2 linked regions of the Paractinoplanes abujensis genome follow. The protein of the gene in region 1 interacts with the protein of each later gene in a pairwise test. Links are inferred from orthologs where the notes say so. Each region holds a gene or a part of one and is shown on either strand. Other genes may lie near its edges. The genes, in order: BKA14_RS27210 and rlmB.

What was found.
Region 2: the proteins of BKA14_RS27210 (region 1) and rlmB interact in binary tests that used the Escherichia coli proteins (3 or more experiments, as listed by UniProt). The link is inferred for Paractinoplanes abujensis from one-to-one orthologs.

Annotation. Positions count from the first base shown.
Region 1 is NZ_JACHMF010000001.1:5,967,511-5,978,304, reverse strand. The notes cover bases 1-2,885. They hold BKA14_RS27210 (NAD(P)H-hydrate dehydratase), read left to right. Parts: upstream 1-658; coding sequence 659-2,113; downstream 2,114-2,885. Other genes in these bases: alr (alanine racemase), read left to right, coding at 2,124-2,885; BKA14_RS27215 (holo-ACP synthase), read left to right, coding at 105-473. Also shown: more of alr, read left to right, coding at 2,886-3,242; BKA14_RS27200 (alpha/beta fold hydrolase), read left to right, coding at 3,239-4,309; tRNA (adenosine(37)-N6)-threonylcarbamoyltransferase complex ATPase subunit type 1 TsaE, read left to right, coding at 4,306-4,776; ung (uracil-DNA glycosylase), read left to right, coding at 4,773-5,456; tRNA (adenosine(37)-N6)-threonylcarbamoyltransferase complex dimerization subunit type 1 TsaB, read left to right, coding at 5,466-6,371; rimI (ribosomal protein S18-alanine N-acetyltransferase), read left to right, coding at 6,371-6,808; tRNA (adenosine(37)-N6)-threonylcarbamoyltransferase complex transferase subunit TsaD, read left to right, coding at 6,801-7,853; BKA14_RS27170 (hypothetical protein), read left to right, coding at 7,863-8,117; BKA14_RS27165 (ABC transporter ATP-binding protein), read left to right, coding at 8,168-9,859; BKA14_RS27160 (ABC transporter ATP-binding protein), read left to right, coding at 9,856-10,794. UniProt on the Escherichia coli protein: Bifunctional enzyme that catalyzes the epimerization of the S- and R-forms of NAD(P)HX and the dehydration of the S-form of NAD(P)HX at the expense of ADP, which is converted to AMP.
Region 2 is NZ_JACHMF010000001.1:7,234,041-7,244,949, forward strand. The notes cover bases 4,066-7,065. They hold rlmB (23S rRNA (guanosine(2251)-2'-O)-methyltransferase RlmB), read left to right. Parts: upstream 4,066-5,007; coding sequence 5,008-6,123; downstream 6,124-7,065. Other genes in these bases: cysS (cysteine--tRNA ligase), read left to right, coding at 4,066-5,008; BKA14_RS33155 (IS481 family transposase), read right to left, coding at 6,424-7,065. In the rest of the region: BKA14_RS33135 (AfsR/SARP family transcriptional regulator), read left to right, coding at 1-2,170; BKA14_RS33140 (class II fumarate hydratase), read left to right, coding at 2,167-3,564; more of cysS, read left to right, coding at 3,596-4,065; more of BKA14_RS33155, read right to left, coding at 7,066-7,416; BKA14_RS33165 (ABC transporter ATP-binding protein), read left to right, coding at 7,944-9,029; BKA14_RS33170 (Hsp70 family protein), read right to left, coding at 9,076-10,909. UniProt on the Escherichia coli protein: Specifically methylates the ribose of guanosine 2251 in 23S rRNA.

The sequences.
Region 1 (10,794 bases):
ACGAACTTAGGGGCCGCAAGGCCGCCGTGGGGTGGCCTGTGGACAACGTCCGCGGTTGTCCACAGGCCCGGATGACGAGCGCTGACTACCGATAGGGTTGGGCGGTGATCGTGGCTGTCGGCATCGATGTGGTCCTGGTGGAGCGCTTCGCCCGCGCTCTCGAGCGGACGCCGCTGCTGGCGACCCGGCTCTTCACCGAGGGCGAGCGGCTGAGCTCCACCGGCAATCCGCGGTCGGCCGAGTCGCTGGCCGCCCGGTTCGCGGCCAAGGAAGCGGTGGCCAAGGCGCTGGGCGCGCCCGCGGGCATGCTGTGGCACGACTGTGAGATCGTCGCCGACCCCGACGGCCGTCCCTGGCTGACCGTCTCGGGCACGGTCGCCGCGGTCGCCGCCGAGCGCGGGGTCAATCGGTGGCATTTGTCGCTCTCGCACGACGGCGGCATCGCCTCGGCCATGGTGGTCGCCGAAACGTGACGCGTGCCCCCGGCCTGTGCGGGGGTGGCCGCCGGATCCTGACGCGGCCGGCATGCGTGGGTGGGTCGCCGGGCATGTGTGGGCGGGCGCCGGGCGGAGTCGGAGCGCGGCGCGGCGGTGGCGGGCGTGAAAATGTCGCAGCCTTGCGCTAGAACCGTCGGCAACACGAGATGGGTGGAGGACCGATGCGGCAGGCATGGCGGGTCGCGGATGTGCGCGCGGCCGAGAAAGCTCTCATGGCGACGCTGCCCGAGGGCACGCTGATGCAGCGGGCCGCCGCGGGCCTGGCCCGCCGTTGCGCGTTGCTGCTGCAGGACACGGGCGGCGTCTACGGCGCGCGCGTGGTGCTGCTCGTGGGCAGCGGCGACAACGGTGGCGACACGCTGCTGGCCGGGGCGGCTCTGGCCCGTCGCGGCGCCCAGGTGCGGGCCCTGCTGATGCGGCCCGACCGGGTCCACCTGGCGGGTTTGCGGGCGCTGCGTGCGGCGGGCGGTTTCACCGTCCGTGAGCTGCCCGACCGGGCCGACCTCGTGCTCGACGGCATCGTCGGCATCGGGGCCAGCGGTGGCCTGCGCAAGCCCGCGGCGGCTGTGGCCGAGCGGCTGGGCGAGCTGCGCGGCCGCGACGGGGCGCGGCCCGCGGTGGTGGCGGTCGATGTGCCGAGCGGGGTGGCCGTCGACACCGGCGATGTGCCGGGGGCGGCGGTCACGGCCGACGTCACGGTCACCTTCGGCTGCCTCAAGCCGGCCCACGTGGTCGGCCCCGCCTCGGTGCGCTGCGGCCAGGTCGAGCTGGTCGACATCGGTCTCGGGCCGGTGCTGCGGGCCGATCCGGCCGTCTCGGTGCCCGGCTCCGCCGACATCGCTGCCTGGTGGCCGCATCCCGGCCCCACTTCCGACAAGTACACCCGCGGCGTGGTCGGCATCGCCACCGGCTCGGCGACCTACCCGGGGGCCGCCCTGCTCGGCGTGGGCGGCGCCCTGGCCGGCCCGACCGGCATGGTGCGCTATGTGGGCAGCGCCCATGAGGAGGTGGTGCGGGCGCATCCCTCGGTGGTGGCCGTGCCTCGCCTGGCCAACGCGGGGCGGGTGCAGGCCTGGGTGTGCGGTTCCGGCCTGGGCACCGACGAGCAGGCCCGCACGACCTTGCGCAGCGTCCTGGCCACCGCGCTGCCCGTGGTGCTCGACGCCGACGCGCTGACCCTGCTGGTCGACGGCAAGCACGCCACGGATCTGCGCCGCGACGCCCCGGTGGTGGTCACGCCGCACGACGGCGAGTTCAAGCGGCTGGCCGGCGAGGCGCCCGGTTCGGACCGGGCCGGCGCGGCGCTCAAACTGGCCTCCTGGATGAACGCGGTGGTGCTGCTCAAGGGCGACCGGACGATCGTGGCCACCCCGGCCGGCGCGGTCTGGGCCAATCCGACGGGCACGTCCGCGCTGGCCACGGCGGGCAGCGGCGACGTGCTGGCCGGTCTGCTGGGGTCGCTGCTGGCCGGTGGGCTGCCGGCCGAGCGGGCCGCGGTCGCGGCGGCGTACGCGCACGGTCTGGCCGGCCGCCGCGCCGCGCAGGACGGCCCGGTGAGCGCCCCCGACATAGCCGCCGCTCTGCGTCCCACCGTTCGTGACCTGACCAGTCAGTAGGCTGGGATTCATGTGGCAGGCCGAGGTCCGGATCGATCTGGACGCCATCCGGGACAACGTCGCGTTGCTGCGCGCCAGGACGACCGCCGAGGTCATGGCCGTCGTCAAGGGCGACGGCTACGGGCACGGCATGCTGCCCTCGGCGCGGGCCGCCCTCGCCGGCGGGGCGACGTGGCTGGGCGTGGCGACGCTCGAGGAGGGCCTGGCGTTGCGCCGGGCCGGGTTCGAGGTGCCCGTGCTGGCCTGGTTGCATTCGCCCGGGCAGCCGTTGCACGAGGGCGTGGCGGCCGGCATCGACCTCAACGCGGGCAGCCTCGAGCTGCTCGGTGAGCTGGTCACGGCGGCCCGGCGCGCCGAGCGCACGGCCCGGGTCCACCTCAAGCTCGACACGGGGCTGTCCCGTGGCGGCGCCACCCCGGCCGAGTGGCCCGCGCTGCTCGAGGCGGCCGCGAAGGCTCAGGCCGACGGCGACATCGAGGTGGTCGGCGTCTGGAGTCACTTCGTCTACGCCGACGAGCCCGGTCACGAGACCATCGACCACCAGTTGGCCGTTTTCGCCGAAGGGCTGGCCACCGCCGAGCGTTTCGGCATCGCCCCGCGCTATCGGCACATCGCCAACTCGGCGGCCACGCTGACCCGCCCCGACTCGCATTACGACCTGGTGCGTCCCGGCATCGCGGTCTACGGCCTGTCCCCGGTGGCCGGTGAGACCTTCGGGTTGCGCCCGGCCATGACGGCGCGGGCGCGGGTCGCGCTGACCAAGCGGGTGCCGGCGGGCCAGGGCGTCTCCTACGGCCACACTTATTTCACCGAGCGCGAGACGACCCTGGCGCTGGTGCCGCTGGGCTACGCCGACGGGGTGCCCCGCGCGGCCTCCAACGCGGGTCCGGTGCAGCTCGGCGGCAGACGGCGTACGGTGGCCGGCCGGGTCTGCATGGATCAGATCGTCCTCGACGTCGGCGACGACCCGGTGGTGTCCGGTGACGTGGCCACGCTGTTCGGGCCGGGCGACGACGGCGGGCCCACGGCCGACGACTGGGCCGAGGTCGTCGGCACGATCAACTACGAGATCGTGACCCGGTTCGGCAGCACCCGGGTCCCGCGGGTCTACGACGGAGGTGCCGCGTGAGCCCGGCCGGCAAACGAGCCAAGCAGGTCGGCATCGCCGGCGCGGCCGTCGGTGTGCTCGCCGCGGGCCTGGCCACCGCGTTCGCCGTCGAGCGGGTGCTGGTGCGGCGCTCGATCAGCGCGCCCGGCGACCCGCACGCCGACGAGCCGTTCGGCGACCAGCCGTACGACCGGGAGGTGACCGTCACCGCGGCCGACGGCACCGAGCTGCACGTCGAGATCGTCGAACCGCGCGAGAAGAGCGACAAGCCGACGGTCGTCTTCGTGCACGGCTTCGCGCTCGACATGGGCACGTTCTACTTCCAGCGCAAAGCTCTCACCGAACGCGGCGACCACCGTCTGGTCTTCTGCGACCAGCCCGGTCACGGCCGGTCGAGCCGGCTCAACTCCGGCGACTACGACATCGCCGCGCTGGGCAAGTCGCTGGCCGCGGTGCTCGACCGCACGTGTCCCGAGGGGCACATCATCCTGGTCGGCCATTCCATGGGCGGCATGACGATCATGGCGTTCGCCGAGCAGTATCCGGAGTGGTTCGGCCGGCGCGTCACCGGTGTGGTGCTCATGTCCACCTCGGCCGGTCTGATCGACAAGACCAAGCTGGGCCTGCCGTCGCTGGTGGCCCGGGCCAGCGCGCCGTTCTTCCCGCTCTGGGGCAAGGCGGCCCATCTGGGCGGCACCACCATCGACCGGGCCCGGGTGGTCTCCTCCGACCTGGCCTGGCTGCTCACCCGGCGGTATGGCTTCGGTGAACCCAAGCCCAGTCCGTCGTTGGTCACTTTCGTGGAGAACATGAACTCCAAGACCTCGGTCGAGACGCTGACCAAATACCTGCACACGCTCTACACTCACAACCGCTTCCCGGCCCTGTCCGCCCTGCGCGGCACCCCGGTGCTGGTGATCGTGGGCACACGCGACTATCTGACCCCGGTGACCCATTCCGAGGAGATCCTGCGGCACCTGCCCGACGCCGAGCTCGTCAAGGTCGACAACAGCGGTCACGTCGTGATGCTGGAGAAGGCCGACGAGGTCAACGCCGCGCTGCTGCCGTTCCTGGAGCGGATCTCGTGAAGCTGCCCACGGTGGACGACACCCGCGCGTTCGGGCGGCGGCTCGCCTCCGTCCTGCGCCCGGGTGATCTGCTGCTGCTCACCGGCCCGCTCGGTGCCGGCAAGACCGCGCTGGTGCAGGGCATCGGGGCCGGGCTCGGAGTGACCGACGCGATCACGTCGCCGACCTTCGTGATCGCCCGCGTCCACCGAGGACGGATCCCGCTGGTGCACGCCGACGCGTACCGGCTGGGTGACAGCCCCGACCCGCGGGCCGAGATCGACGACCTCGATCTGGACGCCTCGGCCGACGACGCGGTCACCGTCGTCGAGTGGGGCGCCGGCCTGGTCGAGCAGCTCAACGACGAATATCTGCTGGTGCGGCTCGACCGCCTGGAGGACGACACCCGGGTGGCCGAGCTGATCCCGTACGGCGGAGACTGGGCCGCGCGCATCGCGCGCCTGCACACACTTGAGGAGAGACCTTGAATCTGGCGGAGTTGCTGCCGGCCGAGTGGCGAGCCGAGCTTGCCGGTTTTCTCGACGAGAAGGCCACGGCCGCGCTGGGCGAGTTCGTGGCCTCGGAATACGCGACCCACACGATCTATCCGCCGATCGAGGACCTCTTCTCGGCGTACCGGCTGTGCCTGCCCGAGCAGACCCGGGTGCTGATCCTGGGGCAGGACCCGTATCACGGCCCGGGCCAGGCCCACGGGCTCAGTTTCAGCGTGCGCGAAGGTGTGAAGATCCCGCCGTCGCTGCGTAACGTGTTCAAGGAGCTGGCCGAGGACGTCGCGGTCGCGCCGCCGGCCACGGGCGACCTCACCGGCTGGGCGCGGCAGGGTGTGCTGCTGCTCAACGCGGTGCTGACCGTGCGGGCGGGGGCAGCCGCATCGCACGCGGGCAAGGGCTGGGAGGCGTTCACCGACGCCACGATCCGGGCCCTCGACGCCCGCGACGACCGGGTGGTGTTTCTGCTCTGGGGCGGTTACGCACGCAAGAAGGCGGCACTGATCACCAACCCGGCCCACGTCGTGCTCGAGGCGGGGCACCCGAGCCCGCTCAACCGCGAAGGCTTCCGCGGCGCCCGTCCGTTCAGCGCGGCCAACAAGGCCCTCGCCGACGGCGGTCGTCCGGTCATCAACTGGGATCCGCGCACCGCGGGTTAGGGTCGAAACGTGCTGGTACTGGCTCTGGACACCGCAACGCCCGCGTCGACCGCGGCGCTGGTGGAAGTGACCGCCGACGGTCTTCGCGGCCTCGCCGAGCGGCGCACCGTCGACCCCCGCGCGCACGGGGAGAAGCTGGCCCCCGAGATCGAGGCCACCCTGGCCGAGTCGGGGGTGGGCCCGCGTGACCTCGGCGCGATCGTGGCCGGGCTCGGGCCGGGGCCGTTCACCGGTCTGCGGGTCGGCCTCGTCACGGCCGCGAGCATGGGGCAGGCGCTCGGCATCCCCACGTACGGGGTCTGCTCGCTCGACGGTCTGGGCCGGGCCGCCGGGCCGGGACGGGTACTGATCGCCACTGACGCCCGGCGGCGTGAGGTCTACTTCGCGACCTACCTCGACGGCGTCCGGGTGCTGGGGCCCGACGTCGCCCGTCCGGGTGACGTGGCCGCCGCGATCGTCCGCGCCGGCACCCCGACCCGCAGCCGCGCCCGCAACAGCGCCGCCACCGACGCCGCCGCCCTGGCCGAGTCCGAGACCCTGGAGGCCGCGATCTCGCTGGTCGGCGTGGACGCGGCCCGGGTCGCCGCCGCGCTGGCCCGGGCCGAGGCGGCCGACCTGATCGGCCAGGCCACCGCCCGCGACGACGGGGTCGACCTGACCGGCCGCCAGACCGAGGCCCCGGCCGCGGGCGTCGACGGACTGGTCGACCGGGCCGCGGGCGAGGGCGCCCTGAAGTACGGCGGCCTGTTCAATGTGCCGGTCGAGGAGCACCTGCTCTATCCGCCCGGCGCCGCCCTGGTCGCGCTGGCCGCCGAGCGTATCCGCGCGGGCGCGCCCACCGAGGCCCTGACCCCGCTCTATCTGCGCCGCCCGGACGCCGTCGAACCGGCCGGCCGCAAACCGGTGCTGACCTGATGCGGGTCGAGCGTTTCCGCTGGTGGCACATCGCCGAGGTGGTCCCGTTGGAACGAGACCTGTTCGGTGACGAGAAGTGGACGGCGGCGATGTTCTGGAACGAGCTCGCCCAGCGCAACTTCTACGTCGTCGCGCTCGGTGACGAGGACGAGGTGCTCGGCTACGGCGGGCTGGCCGCCACCGTGGACGAGGCGTGGGTGCAGAACATCGCCGTCCGCAAGTCCGGCCAGCGCCGCGGCACCGGGCGCAGGCTGCTCGAGGCGTTGCTCGACGAGGCCCACCGGCTCGGCATCAAGCAGACCCTGCTCGAGGTGGCGGTCGACAACGAGCCGGCCCAGCGTCTCTACGCCACGTACGATTTCGAGCCCGTCGGCATCCGGCGCGGCTATTACCAACCGAGCAACACGGACGCCCTGGTGATGATGCGCAATGGCTGACGAGCCCCTGGTCCTCGGGATCGAGACCTCCTGCGACGAGACCGGCATCGGCATCGTGCGCGGGCACACCCTGCTGGCCGACGCGCTGGCGTCCAGTGTGGACCAGCATGCCCGGTTCGGCGGCGTCGTGCCCGAGGTGGCCAGCCGGGCCCACCTGGAGGCGATCGTGCCGACCATGCAACGCGCGCTCGACGAGGCCAAGGTCACCCTGGCCGACATCGACGCGATCGCCGTCACCAGCGGACCGGGTCTGGCCGGGGCCCTGCTCGTCGGGGTGGCCGCGGCCAAAGGGTACGCGTTGGCCGCCGACAAGCCGGTCTACGGCGTCAACCACTTGGCGGCGCACGTGGCCGTCGACACGCTCGAACACGGCCCGCTGCCCGAACCCGCGATCGCCATGCTGGTCTCGGGTGGACACTCGTCGTTGCTCCTGGTCGACGACCTCACCAACGGGGTCACGCCGCTGGGGGCCACCATCGACGACGCCGCCGGCGAGGCGTTCGACAAGGTGGCGCGCCTGCTCGGGCTCGGCTTCCCCGGTGGGCCGATCATCGACCGTACGGCCAGGGAAGGGGACCCGGCGTCGATCGCGTTCCCTCGCGGTCTCACCGCACCCAAGGACCTCGCCGCCCACCGCTTCGACTTCTCGTTCTCCGGGCTCAAGACGGCTGTGGCCCGCTGGGTCGAGGCGCGCGAACGCGCCGGCGAACCGGTGCCGATCGCCGACGTCTCGGCCTCGTTCCAGGAGGCGGTGTGTGACGTGCTCACCGCGAAGGCGATCGAGGCGTGCCGGACCAACGGCGTACAGACCTTGGTCATCGGCGGTGGCGTGGCGGCCAACTCGCGGCTGCGGGTGCTGGCTGAGGAGCGCGCGGCCAAGCACGGCATCGAGGTGCGGGTGCCCCGGCCGGCGCTCTGCACCGACAACGGCGCGATGGTGGCGGCGCTCGGCTCACGGCTCGTGGCGGCCGGGGTGGCGCCGAGTCGTCTCGATCTGCCTGCAGACTCGGCGATGCCATTGACCGCGGTCAGCGTGGCGGGGTAGGAAGCCAACATGATCGCGCGGATGTGGGAGATACGCGCCTCGCTCAGCGGCTTCGACGAGCTGCTGTCGTGGGTGTGCGACGTGGCGGTGCCGCGTGTCGAAGTGCTGCCGCAACACGTGTCGAGCGACGTGTTCTCGTCCACCGACAACCGCATCGTGGTCATCTCGAAGTGGCGCCACAGCCCGGAAAACCTGCCCGCGCCGCCGCCCCATCTGATCGCCCGCGCGCCCCACGTGTGGGACTTCACACCTGTGGACCGCTGAGGAAAACGCGTCGCAAACTGTCGTACCCCGGTCGTAACGTCGGGGCTGCGATGAGGAACCTTCCCGAGGCCGATCCCGGCCCACCCGACGACCGCTCACCCGTCCGATATCTACGCTGGCTGATCAGCCGTTACCGGCGATCGGTGTACGCGGCGATCGTGCTGGCCATCCTCTGGATGCTCTGCCAGGCCTTCGTTCCCGCCATCGTCGGCAAGGCAATCGACGCCGCCACCGGTAGCGACCGCCGAGGCCTGCTCATCTGGAGTTCGGCGCTGCTCGCGGCGGGCATCGGGCAGGCCGCGTTCGGCATCGGGCGGCACCGGTTCGCAGTGGTCAACTTCGTGGGCGGCATGTTCAGCACGGTCCAGATCACGGTGCGCAAGGCGAGCCGGCTGGGGTCGGCGCTGTCCCGGCGGCTCGACACCGGCGAGGTCGTCGCGATCGGCACGGCCGACATCCGGCAGATCGGCGCCGCGATCGACATCACCGCCCGCGGCACCGGGTCGTTGCTGGCCGTCGTCACCGTCGCCGTCATCCTGCTCACCACGTCGGTGCCGCTCGGCCTCGTCGTGGTGCTGGGTGTGCCGCTGCTGATGTCGATCGTCGCCCTGCTCATCCGGCCCCTGCACGGCCGTCAGCAGGCCACCCGCGAGCAGCAGGGGCTGCTCACCGGGCGCGCGGCCGATCTGGTGGGCGGCCTGCGGGTGCTCCGCGGCGTGGGTGGCGAGGCAGTCATGGGCGAGCGCTACCGCGAGGAGTCGCAGGTGCTGCGTGCGGCCGGGGTGCGCACGGCGCGGGTCGAGTCGCTCCTCGAGGCGGCCCAGGTGCTGCTGCCGGGCATCTTCCTGGTGCTGGTCACGTGGCTGGGGGCCAGGTTCGCGCTCGACGGGCACATCACCGTGGGCCAGCTGGTCTCCTTCTACGCGTACGCGGCCTTCCTGGTCACGCCGTTGCGGCAGCTCACCGAGGCGATCGACAAGCTGACCCGCGGCCACGTCTCGGCCCGGCGGGTGGTGTCGATGCTCCGCGCGCGCACCGACCTGCCCGACCCCGCGGCCCCGGTCGGCGCCGACCGGTTGCGCGGCCCGCTGACCGACCCGGCGTCCGGGGTGACGATCCGGCCCGGCCGCACGACGGCAATCGTCGCCACCGTGCCCGCCGAGGCCGCCGCGATCGCCGACCGGCTGGGGCGGTATGCCGACGGCGCGCTGGCCGACGGGGTGCCGCTGGGCTCGTTCGAGCTGGCCGCCGTGCGCGAGCGGATTCTGGTCGCCGACAACGACGCCCGCTTGTTCACCGGGCCGCTGCTCGCCGACCTCGACCCAGGCGGCACCGGCCGTCTCCCTGACGCGCTGCACACCGCGGCGGCCACCGACATCGTCGAGGCGCTGCACGACGGCCTCGACAGCGAAGTGGCCGAGCGCGGTCGCACGTTCTCCGGCGGTCAGCAGCAACGCCTGCGGCTGGCCCGGGCGCTGGTGGCCGACCCCGAGACGCTGATCCTGGTCGAGCCCACGAGCGCGGTCGACGCCCACAGCGAGGCCCGCATCGCCGACCGGCTGGTGAGCGCCCGGGCCGGCCGCACGACGGTGATCTGCACGTCCAGCCCGCTCGTGCTCGACCGCACCGACCAGGTCGTCTTCGTCGACCAGGGCCGCGTCGTGTCCGTCGGCACCCACCGCGACCTGCTCCACGACGAGCCCCTTTACGCCCGCACGGTGCTGCGGGAGGAGACGGCATGAGCACCTTGCTGCCCGTCGCGGGCTCCGCCCAGGTCCGGCGCTACGCCCGTGACCTGCTGCGCCGCTATCCCCGAGCGCTCGGCCTGACCATCGGGCTGCATGTGCTGGCCGCCGTCGCGGGTCTGGTCGGGCCGCGCCTGCTGGGCGATCTGGTCGAGGCGATCCGGCACGGTGAGGGCATCGGCGTGGTCGACCGGCTGGCCGCCATGATCGCCGGGTTCGTCGTGCTGCAGGCGGTGCTGGTCCGCTTCGCCTATGTGGCGTCGGCCCAGCTCGGCGAGCGGATCCTGGCCCGGCTCCGCGAGGAGTTCGTCGAGCGGGTGCTCGCACTGCCGTTGTCCACGGTGGAGCGCGCGGGCTCCGGAGACCTGCTGACCCGGACCACCCGGGATGTCGACGCGCTGTCGCGATGTGTGCGGCTCGCGGTGCCCGAGACGATGATCGCGCTGATCACCGTGGCCCTGGTGGTCGGCGCGCTCGTGCTGACCGGACCGCTGCTCGCGTTGCCGCTGCTCATCGCCGTGCCCATCATCGTGGTGGGCACGCGGTGGTATCTGCGCCGGGCCCCCGCGGGCTATCTGCGGCAGAACGCGGTCTACTCCACTGTGACCGACGGGCTGGCCGAGACGGTCGAGGGCGCCCGCACGGTCGACGCGCTGCGCCGCCAACAACAGCGGATCGATCGCTCCGACGCCGACCTGCGTGTGTCGTGGGCCGCCGAGAAATACACACTCTTCCTCCGTACGGTGTGGTTCCCCGTCATCGAGGTGAGCTATGTGCTGCCGGTGGTCGCGACCCTGCTCGTCGGCGGCTGGCTCTATCTGCACGGCACGGTGTCGCTGGGCCAGCTGACGGCCGCGGTGATCTATGTGCAGTTGCTGATCGACCCGCTCGACCGGCTGCTCGGCTGGCTCGACGAGGTGCAGATCGGCGCG
Region 2 (10,909 bases), 1.3 Mb from region 1 along the record:
CGCGGGCGACGCCGGGCCGGTGACCGCCGTGATCGACGGCATGGCCGGCAGCGGCAAGACCACGCTGGCGCTGCACCTCGCGACCCTGATCGGCGAGCGCTACGCCGACGCGCACCTCTTCGTCGACCTGCGCGGCCACCACGCCGAGCAGCCGCTCGAGCCGTCGGCCGCGCTGCTCGTGCTGCTGCGGCAGCTGGGTGTGCCGGCCGAGCGGATCCCGCCCGAGCAGGTCGACCGGATCGGCCTGTGGCGCACCGAGCTGGCCCAGCGGCGGGTGCTCGTGCTCTTCGACAACGCCGGGTCCAGCGCGCAGGTCGCCGAGCTGCTGCCGACCGGGCCGGGCAGCCTGGCCCTGATCACCAGCCGGCGGCGGCTGGCCGGGCTGGACGGGGTGCAACCGGTGTCGCTGCCGCTGCTGGCCACGGCCGAGGCGGTCGCGCTGCTGGCCCGGATAGCGGGCGACCGGGTGCGGGCCGAACCGGAGGCGGCGACCGAGGTGGCCCGGCGCTGCGGCGGGCTGCCGCTGGCCGTCCGGCTGGCCGGGGCCCGGCTGGCCCACCGGCCCCGCTGGCGGGTCGCCGACCTGGTACGCCGGCTCGACCGGGAGGCCGCGCTGCCCGAGCTGGCGGCCGAGGAACGGTCGGTGGCCAGCGCCTTCGCCGTCTCCTACCGGCAGCTCCCAGCGGTCCCGCAGCGCGTCTTCCGGCTGCTCGGGGCGTGTCCGGCGGCCGACTTCGACGCGCTCAGCGTGGCCGCGCTGAGCGGGTTGCCGCTCGCCGACGCCGGCGACGCGCTGGACGACCTCGTCGACGTCCACCTGGTCGAGGAGCCCGAACCCGAGATCTACCGGATGCACGACCTGCTGCGCGAGTTCGCCGGGGCGCTGGCCGGCGAGACCCCGCAGGAGCGGACGGAGGCGCTGCGGGGAGCCCTCGACCAGCAGCTGCATGCGGCCGTGGCGACCAACCTGCCCGCGTACCGGGAAGGGCTCGATCGGGACATCGGGACGCCCGCGCCGCTGCGCCCGGACTTGCTGGCGGCGCTGACCGATCCGGCCGGCCGGCTCGAGCGCGAGCGGCTCAACCTGGGCCCGTACGTGGACGCCGCGGCCGCGACCCCCGAGCTCGAGCAGTACGCCTGGAAGCTGCCCCGGGCCGCGTGGCGACTGCTGTTCGTGCGGGCCCACCTCGACATCGTGCTGGCCCTGCAGACGAAGGCCTGGCGGGTGGCCGAGCGCCTCGGTGACCGCCCGGCCATCGCGACGACCCTCAACTACCTGGCCTCGGTGTACTACCGCCGATCGGAGATGGACGAGGCCGCTCGCCTGCTCGAGCGGTGCATCGCGATCCGCCGGGAGGAGGGCGGGCCGGCCGCGCTCGCGCTGGCCCTGAACAACCTGGCCGCCCTGCACAGCGTGTCCGGGCGCTGGGGCCGCAGCATCGAGATCCTGCACGAGGTGCGGCGCCTGCCCCGGTCGCGGCGCATGCGCGACGACGCCAACATCCTCGCGACCAGCTACGACCACCTCGGGCGGTACACCGAGGCCCTGCGCTACTACCGGCTCCGCCTGCTGATGCAGATCGAGATCGGTGATCCCACCCGGATCGGCGACACGTTGGTCAGCATCGCCGTGGTCAAGTATCGGGCGGGCCAGGTGACCATCGGTGCCGCGCGTCGCCAGGTGTCCGCGGGCCTGCGCATGCAGAGGCGGGCGAGTTACCCGTACGGGATCGCTCTGGCGGAGAGCACGCTGGCCGGGCTGAACACCGAGGACGGCCGGTTTGCCGAGGCCGTGGCCGGTTACCGCCGCGCGATCGAGGCCGCGGACCAGCTGCGGGATCCGGCGCAGACCTCGCTGATCTACGGCGAGTTCGGACGCGCCCTGCGCCGGGCCGGTGATCCGGCGTCCGCGCGGCCGATGGCCGAGCAGGCGCTGCGCCTGGGCCGGCAGAGCGGCCTGCCGTACGCGATCGCCCTGGCCGAGGCCGCCCTCGGCGAGTGTCTGACGGAGGCGGATCCACGCGAGGCCCGCCGGCTGCTGTCCCGCGCCCGGGTGACGCTGGCCGAGCTGGAGGCGGTCGAGATGCGCGACGTCGAGAAGCGTCTGCTCGATCTGGGTGGCGAGGATCATCTGCGAACCGGGCCGGGCGGAGAGACGATGGAGGGGTGACGACTGACGAGAGCGGTTACCGGGTCGAGAAGGACACAATGGGCGAGGTCCGGGTTCCGGCCGATGCCCTCTGGCGGGCGCAGACGCAGCGCGCGGTCGAGAACTTCCCCCTCTCGGGGCGCGGCCTGGAATCCGCCCACATCAAGGCGCTGGCCCAGATCAAGGGGGCGGCGGCGCAGGTCAACGGGTCGCTCGGCGTGATCGAGGAGGACCTGGCGGAGGCGATCGCGAAGGCCGCCGCGCACGTGGCCGAGGGCGGCTACGACGACCAGTTCCCGATCGACGTCTTCCAGACCGGCTCCGGCACGTCGTCCAACATGAACGCCAACGAGGTCATCGCCACCCTGGCCGCGCGCGAGCTGGGCCGTCCGGTGCACCCGAACGACCACGTCAACGCGTCGCAGTCGAGCAACGACGTCTTTCCCTCGTCGATCCACCTGGCCGCCACCGAGGCGGTCACGGCCGAACTCATCCCCGCCCTCGAGCATCTCGGCGCCGCCCTGGTGGCCAAGTCCGAAGCCTGGTCCGAGGTGGTCAAGAGCGGCCGCACACACCTGATGGACGCCACGCCTGTGACGCTCGGCCAGGAGTTCTCCGGGTACGCCCGGCAGGTCGCCAACGGCATCGAACGGCTCACCGGCACCCTGCCCCGGCTGGCCGAGCTGCCGCTGGGTGGCACCGCGGTCGGCACCGGCGTGAACACCCCGCCCGGGTTCGCCCCCGCCGTGATCGAGCGGCTGCGGCAGAGCACCGGCCTGCCCGTCACCGAGGCCCGCGACCACTTCGAGGCCCAGGGCGCCCGGGACGCGCTGGTCGAGGCGTCCGGCCAGCTCAAGGTGATCGCCGTCGGGCTCTACAAGATTGTCAACGATATCCGCTGGATGGGGTCGGGGCCCCGCGCCGGCCTGCGCGAACTGCGCCTGCCCGACCTGCAGCCGGGCTCGTCGATCATGCCGGGCAAGGTGAACCCGGTGGTCCCCGAGGCGGTGCGCCAGGTCGCGGCCCAGGTGATCGGCAACGACGCGACGGTGGCCTTCGCCGGCTCGCAAGGCGACTTCGAGCTCAACGTCATGCTGCCGGTGATGGCCCGCAACCTGCTGGAGTCGATCCGCCTGCTGGCCAACGCGGCCCGGCTGCTGGCCGACCGCTGCATCGACGGGCTGGAGCCCAACGTCGAGGTGGCCCGGGCGTACGCGGAAGGTTCGCCCTCGATCGTCACTCCGCTCAACCGCTACCTGGGCTACGACGAGGCCGCCGCGATCGCCAAGGCCGCCCTCGCCGACAACCGCACGATCCGCGAGGTCGTGATCGAACGCGGGCACCTCGAGAACGGGAAACTGACCGAGCAGCAGCTCGACGAGGCGCTGGACGTGCTGCGGATGACGCGCCCCTGAACTCGCTTGGCGCGGCCGGTACCCTTGTACGGTGAGTTTGCGCTTGTATGACACCGCGACCCGATCGGTCCGGGACTTCGTCCCGATGACGCCCGGCAAGGTCGGTATCTACCTGTGTGGGCTCACCGTGCAGTCGGTGCCCCATATCGGGCATTTGCGCTCGGCCGTCAACTACGACGTCCTGCGGCGCTGGCTGCTGCACACCAACTACGACGTCACGTTCATCCGCAACATCACCGACGTCGACGACAAGATCCTCGACAAGGCGTCGGGGCAGAGCCGCCCGTTCTGGGCGATCGCGCACGCCAACCGGCTGGTGCTCGACGCCAACTACCGCGACCTCAACGTCATCCCGCCGACGTACGAGCCGCTCGCGACCGGTCACATCCCCGAGATGCACGAACTGATCGAGGAACTGATCGAACGCGGCCACGCGTACCCGGCGGCCGGCGGCACCGGCGACGTGTATTTCGACGTCCCCTCCTACTCCGAATACGGCGCGCTCTCGGGCCAGAACCCCGACGACATGCGCCCGCCGTCCGACGGTGGCGAGCCCGACAAGCGGGACTACCGCGACTTCGCGTTGTGGAAGGGCGTCAAAGCCGACGAGCCGCGCGACGCGTCGTGGCCGTCACCGTGGGGTCGTGGCCGCCCCGGCTGGCACATCGAGTGCTCCGCGATGGCCCGGCGCTACCTCGGCGACGAGTTCGACATTCACGGCGGCGGGCTCGACCTGACCTTCCCGCACCACGAGAACGAGATCGCCCAGTCCCGCTCGGCCGGGCTGCCGTTCGCCCGGCACTGGGTGCACCACGCTCTGCTCAACCTCGGCGAAGCCAAGATGAGCAAGTCGCTGGGCAACGTGATCGACGTGGAAGCGGTGCAGGCCATGGGCATCCGCCTGGTCGAACTGCGCTACTACCTGGGCACCCCGCACTATCGCTCGCGCATCGACTACTCCGACGAGGCGCTGCGTGAGGCCGCGGTGGCGTACCGGCGGATCGAGGGTTTCGTGCAGCGCGCCACCGAGATCGTCGGGCCCGGCCGCCCCAAGGACGTACCGCCCGCGTTCGCCGCGGCCATGAACGACGACCTCAACACGTCGGCCGCGCTGGCCGTCGTGCACGACTGCATCCGCGAGGGCAACACGGCGCTCGCGGCCGGTGACGAGGCCGGCATCCGCGGGGCGATCACCGCCGTCCGCGCGATGCTGGGCGTCCTCGGCCTCGACCCGCTCGACGAGGCCTGGACCGGCAAGGCCACCCAGAGCGACCTCAAGCCGGTGGTCGACTCACTGGTCAAGCTGGCCCTCGAGCAGCGCACCCAAGCACGCACACGCAAGGACTGGGCGGCCGCCGACTCGGTCCGCGACCAGCTCAAGAACGCGGGAATTCAGGTGGAGGACACTCCGGCCGGTCCGCGCTGGACGGTAGGAGAGCACTGATGCCCGGAAACAGCCAGAACGCCAGCAAGCGAGCCACCAGCAAGAAGGGCGCCCCGGTCGGCTCCGGTGGCAAGAACCGCTCCGGCCTCAAAGGCCGCGGCAAGACCCTGCCCGCCGACGAACGCCCCTGGCACAAGGGCTACTCCGGCACGGAGAAGCTTCCCGACAAGACGGCCCGCAAGCAGGAAAAGGAACGCCGCGCGGCGGCCGCCGAAGGGCGCGCCCCCAAGGTCGGCATCCCCGGGTCCAAAGACACCACGTGGGGTCGCGGCGGCGGCCGCGCCTACGGCAAGCAGACCCCCCAGCGGGGCCGCTCCGGGGTCGGTCGTGGCGGCCCCCGCATCGCACCCGGACGCCGCTCCAACCCGACCAAGGAAGGCCCTGAGCTGCTGCTCGGGCGCAACCCGGTGGTCGAGGCGCTACGAGCCGCGGTGCCGGCGACGGCGCTCTACGTCGCCCAGGGCATCGACATCGACGAGCGGGTGGCCGAGATCGTGCGGACCGCCGGGGACCGGGGCATCCCGATCCTCGAAATCGGCCGCAACGAACTCGACCGGATGACCGGCGGGGTCCTCCACCAGGGCATCGGGCTGCAGGTGCCGCCGTTCGCGTACGAGGACTACGACGACCTGCTGGCCGCCGCCCTGGAACAACCCACGCCGCTGCTGGTGGCCATGGACGGCATCACCGACCCGCGCAACGTGGGCGCGGTGATCCGGTCCGTCGCCGCCTTCGGTGGGCACGGCGTGTTCATGACCGAGCGACGGGCGGCAGGGATCACCGCCACGGCCTGGCGGACCAGCGCCGGGGCCGCGGCTCGGGTGCCCGTGTCGCAGGTGGTGAACCTGACCCGGGCCATCAAGAAAGCGCAGGAAGCCGGGTTCGTCGCCATCGGGCTGGACGCTGATGGCGAAACCGACCTGTACGAGCTGGAAGCCGCTGTCGGGCCCCTGCTCGTCGTCGTGGGCTCCGAGGGGCGGGGGCTCTCCCGCCTTGTCGGTGAGACCTGTGACCTGCGGGTTTCTATCCCCATGGCTACCGAGGTGGAGTCCTTGAACGCCTCGGTGGCGGCTGCTGTGACTTTGGCCGAGGTTTCCCGGCGAAGGTCCGCTTAGCCCCTGGGGCTGCTGCAGACCTCGGCGCTGCGGTTAGACCCTGGGGCTGCGGTAGACCCTGGGGCGCTGCCCCAGACCCAAACCCTGGGGCGCTGCCCCAGACCCCGGCCATCGCTGCGGAGATCCGCCTGGCGATGGTTGCTGTGGGTGGGTGGGGCTTGGGGATCTCCTTACAACGACAGCCAGAAGCGAATCGCAAAGATGGGGAGGGCGCAACCAAACCCCGGTTGCGCCCTCCCCATCTTCACGATGAGCTGAGGCCGCCGTCGCAAGGAGATCCCCAAGCCAACTACAGCGGGGCTAGCTGTGATGTCCAGCCAGGTTGTTCAACCGGGTGATGGGTGGCAGTTTCCCGATGGCGGTGTGGGGTCTGTGGTGGTTGTAGTCGTGCATGAAGGCGGGTAGCGCAGCGCGGCGGGCTTTCTCCGAGGTGTAGAGCTTGGCGAAGGCCCAGCCGTCGGCCAGGGTCCGGTGGAAGCGTTCGACTTTGCCGTTGGTCTGGGGCCGGTAGGGGCGGGTCTTTTTCACCGTGATGCCCAGCTCGGCGCAGGTGTCGCGCCAGAGGTGCGATTTGTATGCGGAGCCGTTGTCCGAGAGCACTCGGTGGGTGGTCACGCCGCGTTCGGCGAACCAGGTGACCGCGCGGCGAAGCACTCCGGTGGCGGTCAGGGCGGTTTCGTCGTCGTGGATCTCGGCATAGGCGACGCGGGAGTGGTCGTCGATGACGGTGTGGACGAACGCAGTGCCGATGATGGGGTTGCGGTGCTTGTTCCGAGGCTTGCCGGCCGTGGCGGTCCGGTTTTTCTCGCCTTGCTGACGGCCGAGGTAGCGCCAGCCGCCGCCGTCGGGAACGTTGCCGAGCTTCTTCACGTCGACGTGCAGCAGGTCGCCGGGGCGTTCGTGTTCGTAGCGGCGGATCGCCTCGCCGGTGGCCCGGTCGAGGTGCGAGAGCCGGTTCGCGCGCTGCCGTCGGAGAACGGCATGCACGGTGGAGGCGGCCAGGCCGAGCTGATCGGCGATCGGGACCGGTCCCCAGCGTTGTTTGCGGCGCAGGTGCAGGATCTTGCGGACCAGCGGCGCCGGGGTGCGGTTCGGCTGCCGACGTGGCCGTGATGAGCGGTCGTGCATGCCGGCTTCGCCTTCGGCCCGGTAACGCCCGGCCCACTTGCTGGCGGTGCGCCAGGACACGTCGTAGCGTTCGGCCGCTCGTGCGGGTGACCAGCCACCCTCGACGATCAGACGCGCCAGCCGCAATCGCGCCCTCGGGGTCAATGCGGCGTTAGCGTGGGACATGAAGGCCTCCAGCCTGGTGTGTGGCGTCTTAGCAGCTCCACTGCACCGTTGGAGGCCTTCATCTGTTCACCGGATCAGCCTTTGATCGTCAGATCGAGTGGTCGCACTTCCTCGACCAACGTCCCTGGACATCACAGCTAGCGCTGCGGTTGCTTAGCTTTGCCTTGCTTTTCCCGCGGCGTAGCCGCGACCCCCTACGGCCAGTCAGCTTCTTCCGCACCCCTCACCCGCACCGTGGGGGTCTGGGGGGGTCGCCCCCCAGGCGGATACGCGAGGAGGAAGGTGCACGCTTTTCGTGCACAGAGTGCCCCCCGACGAGCCCCCGGTCGGGATCGAACCGACGACCTCCCGTTTACAAGACGGGTGCTCTGGCCATCTGAGCTACAGGGGCAGTTGGGTCAGCATACTGGCTGTGAACTTCCTGGCCACCTTGGCATGTCGTGTAAAAAGCTTTACGTTTACATGGCTGTTCCTCCACTCGGATCGTCCGGCACGTTCCTGCCGGTGGAAAGGAAGTCTGTTTCAGCATGGCTACCGTTACGTATGACAAGGCGTCCCGGATCTACCCGGGCTCCGAGCGCCCCGCGGTCAACGAGTTGAACCTCGAGATCGGCGACGGAGAGTTCCTCGTTCTGGTCGGCCCTTCCGGTTGTGGCAAGTCCACCAGCCTGCGCATGCTCGCGGGGCTGGAGGATGTCGACCGTGGGCGCATCCTGATCGAGGGTAAGGACGTCACGAACCTCCCGCCGAAGTCCCGCGACATCGCGATGGTCTTCCAGAACTACGCTCTGTACCCGCACATGTCGGTGTACGAGAACATGGCGTTCGCCCTGAAGCTGCGGAAGACCTCGAAGGCGGAGATCGACCGCCGGGTGAAGGAGGCCGCGGCCCTTCTGCAGCTCGACGAGTACCTGTCGCGTAAGCCGAAGGCGCTTTCCGGTGGTCAGCGTCAGCGTGTCGCCATGGGCCGCGCGATTGTGCGTGAGCCGCAGGTGTTCCTCATGGATGAGCCGCTGTCGAACCTTGACGCGAAGCTGCGTGTGCAGACGCGTTCGCAGATCGCCTCGCTGCAGGCCAAGCTGGGCGTCACCACCGTTTACGTCACGCACGACCAGGTCGAGGCCATGACGATGGGCCACCGGGTGGCCGTCATGCTCGACGGTGTGCTCCAGCAGGTGGACACCCCGCGCGCCCTGTACGACACCCCCGGCAACGTTTTCGTGGCCGGCTTCATGGGTTCCCCGGCCATGAACATCAAGACGGTGCCGCTGACTGAGACGGGTGGCAAGTTCGGCGCGTTCAACGTGCCGCTGACCCGCGAGCAGGTCGCGGCCGCGCAGAGTGGCGGCGGCAAGGTCACCATCGGTTTCCGCCCGGAGGCCGCCGAGCTGACCTCCGAGTCGGCGGGTGCCCTGCCGATCGTGGTCGACCTGGTCGAGGACCTGGGTTCGGACGCCAACGTCTACGGTCACGCCGACCTGGACGGCACGCAGGAGCGGTTCGTGGTTCGCACCGACCGTAAGAACATGCCGAACATGGGCGAGACGGTTTACATCCAGCCGCAGACGACCGGCATCCACGTGTTCAACGCGGAGTCCGGCGTTCGTATCTGAACGACTGACTGACATTCCGGGCGGTCCCTTCGGGGCCGCCCGGTTTTTATTCGGCGAAGCGGATGAGCACGAAGTCTTTGTCGGTGGCGCAGGCCAAATGGGTGGTGTTCCACGAGCAGGTGCCGGTGTTGACGCCGCTGAGCGGGCCGAGCTGCACGGGGGCGTCGCCGAGGTGGCGGCCGGCGAGGGCGGGGTCGTCGGGGTAGCCGGTGAAGGGTTTGCTCAGTTCGAGAATGTTGGCGTCGTCGAGGCGTACGGCTGCTTGTTTACCGGACCAGATTTCTTTGCCGTCGGCGTCGACGAGCCGGGCGTCGGCGGAGTAGGCGGTGAGGACGGCCTCGCCGACCGGGATGATCGCGTCGGATCGGGGGGCGGCCGTCTTCCAGGCGGTTCTGCCGTCGGGGATGGTCACGGCGACCAGCTGGGCGTTTTCGTCGCCGGGGCCGGTGCCTTCGAGCGCGCACACCCGGTCGTCGCCGCAGGGGCTGAGCCGCCACAGCCGTGCTTCGCGGGTGGGTGAGGTGTAGATGATGTCGGCGCCGTCGAGTTTGTCGAGCCCGTAAGCGACGAGGCGGTTGGTGTCGCCGGCTTTGCGGATGACGAGCCGGCCGTTGTGCGCGATGACGTCGTCGGAGGTGTCGGCGACGTCGGGCCGGGCGGCCAGGATTTTGCCGGTGTTGGCGTCGATGACCCGGGCCGTGTCGTCTTCCCCGCCGATCTGCACGATGCGGGGGTCGTCGCCGAGGTCGGGGGACAGGGGGCGGCCGGTGGCGCCGGCCGGGCCGGACAGGTCGGCCGGGGTGGTGACGCCGAACAGTTCGGGCTGGGGACCTTCGAGGTCGGGCTGCTTCCACTGTTCGCGGCCGTCGGTGATGTCGAGGCCGAGGAGTTGTTTGTTCTCGCGGTCGGCGATGAGGGCCCGGTCGCCTTGGAACCAGATGTCGTCATCGTCGCCCAGGGTGCGTTTCCACAGTTCCTGGCCGGTGTCCGCGGCCAGCAGCACAAGTTCGCGGGTGCCGGATTCGTAGTCACCGTCGCTGATCAACGCGACCGCCTCCGGCAACGCGATCAGGGTGTCCCAGGCTTTGGCGGTGCCCGCATCCGGGTTGCTCCAGGCCGGCTGGTCGGCGTCGGTGTCGATGGCGACCACACCGATCCGGCCGGTTTCGTTGTCGGTGCTGGCCAGGTAGGCGCGGTTGCCGTGGACGACGGCGTCGTGGAAGCCGGATGTGAACGGTAGGGCCGGCGTGACGTGCACCGGGGTGCTGAGCGCCTGGAAGTCGAGGGCGGGGTGGCGGGGCCAGAACGCCCAGGCGGTGGTGGCGCCGGCGGCGATGACGAGGGTGAGCGCGGCGGCGGTGGCGACGACCCAGCGGCGGCGGTTGCCGCGAGGCCGGTCCGGGCCGGGGGCAACGGGGCCGGGGCTGTAGCCGCCGGGCGGGTGGTGGCCGGGGGCGCCGCTGCCCGGATGCGGGGTGTTGTCGGAGGCCAACCAGGGTTCGTGGCTGGGCGGGCCGAACGCCGCGGGTGAGCCGGGGTGCGACGGCGAGCCGGGGAGGGCGTGCCCGCCGGCGGCGATGGCGGCCGCTTCGCCGGTGGCCCAGGGGTCGACGGGTTCGCCGTAGTGCCGGTCGTCGGCGGGCCGGGCGGCCGGCGGTGGCGGGGCCGGGGGCACGCCGGGGGTGGGCGTCGGTGTCGGCGGCCCGGCGGCCGCCGTCGCGGTCAGCGGGCCGGTGGCCGCGGTGGGCGGGCCGGCCGCGGCGGTCGACGAGGAGGTGGTGGCGGAGTGGGGCGTGTTGAGGGTGGCGCCCTCGGCCACGGGAAGTTCGGGCTGCTCGAGCACCGTGGGGGCGATCCCCAGCTCGCTGTGCAGGAGCCGC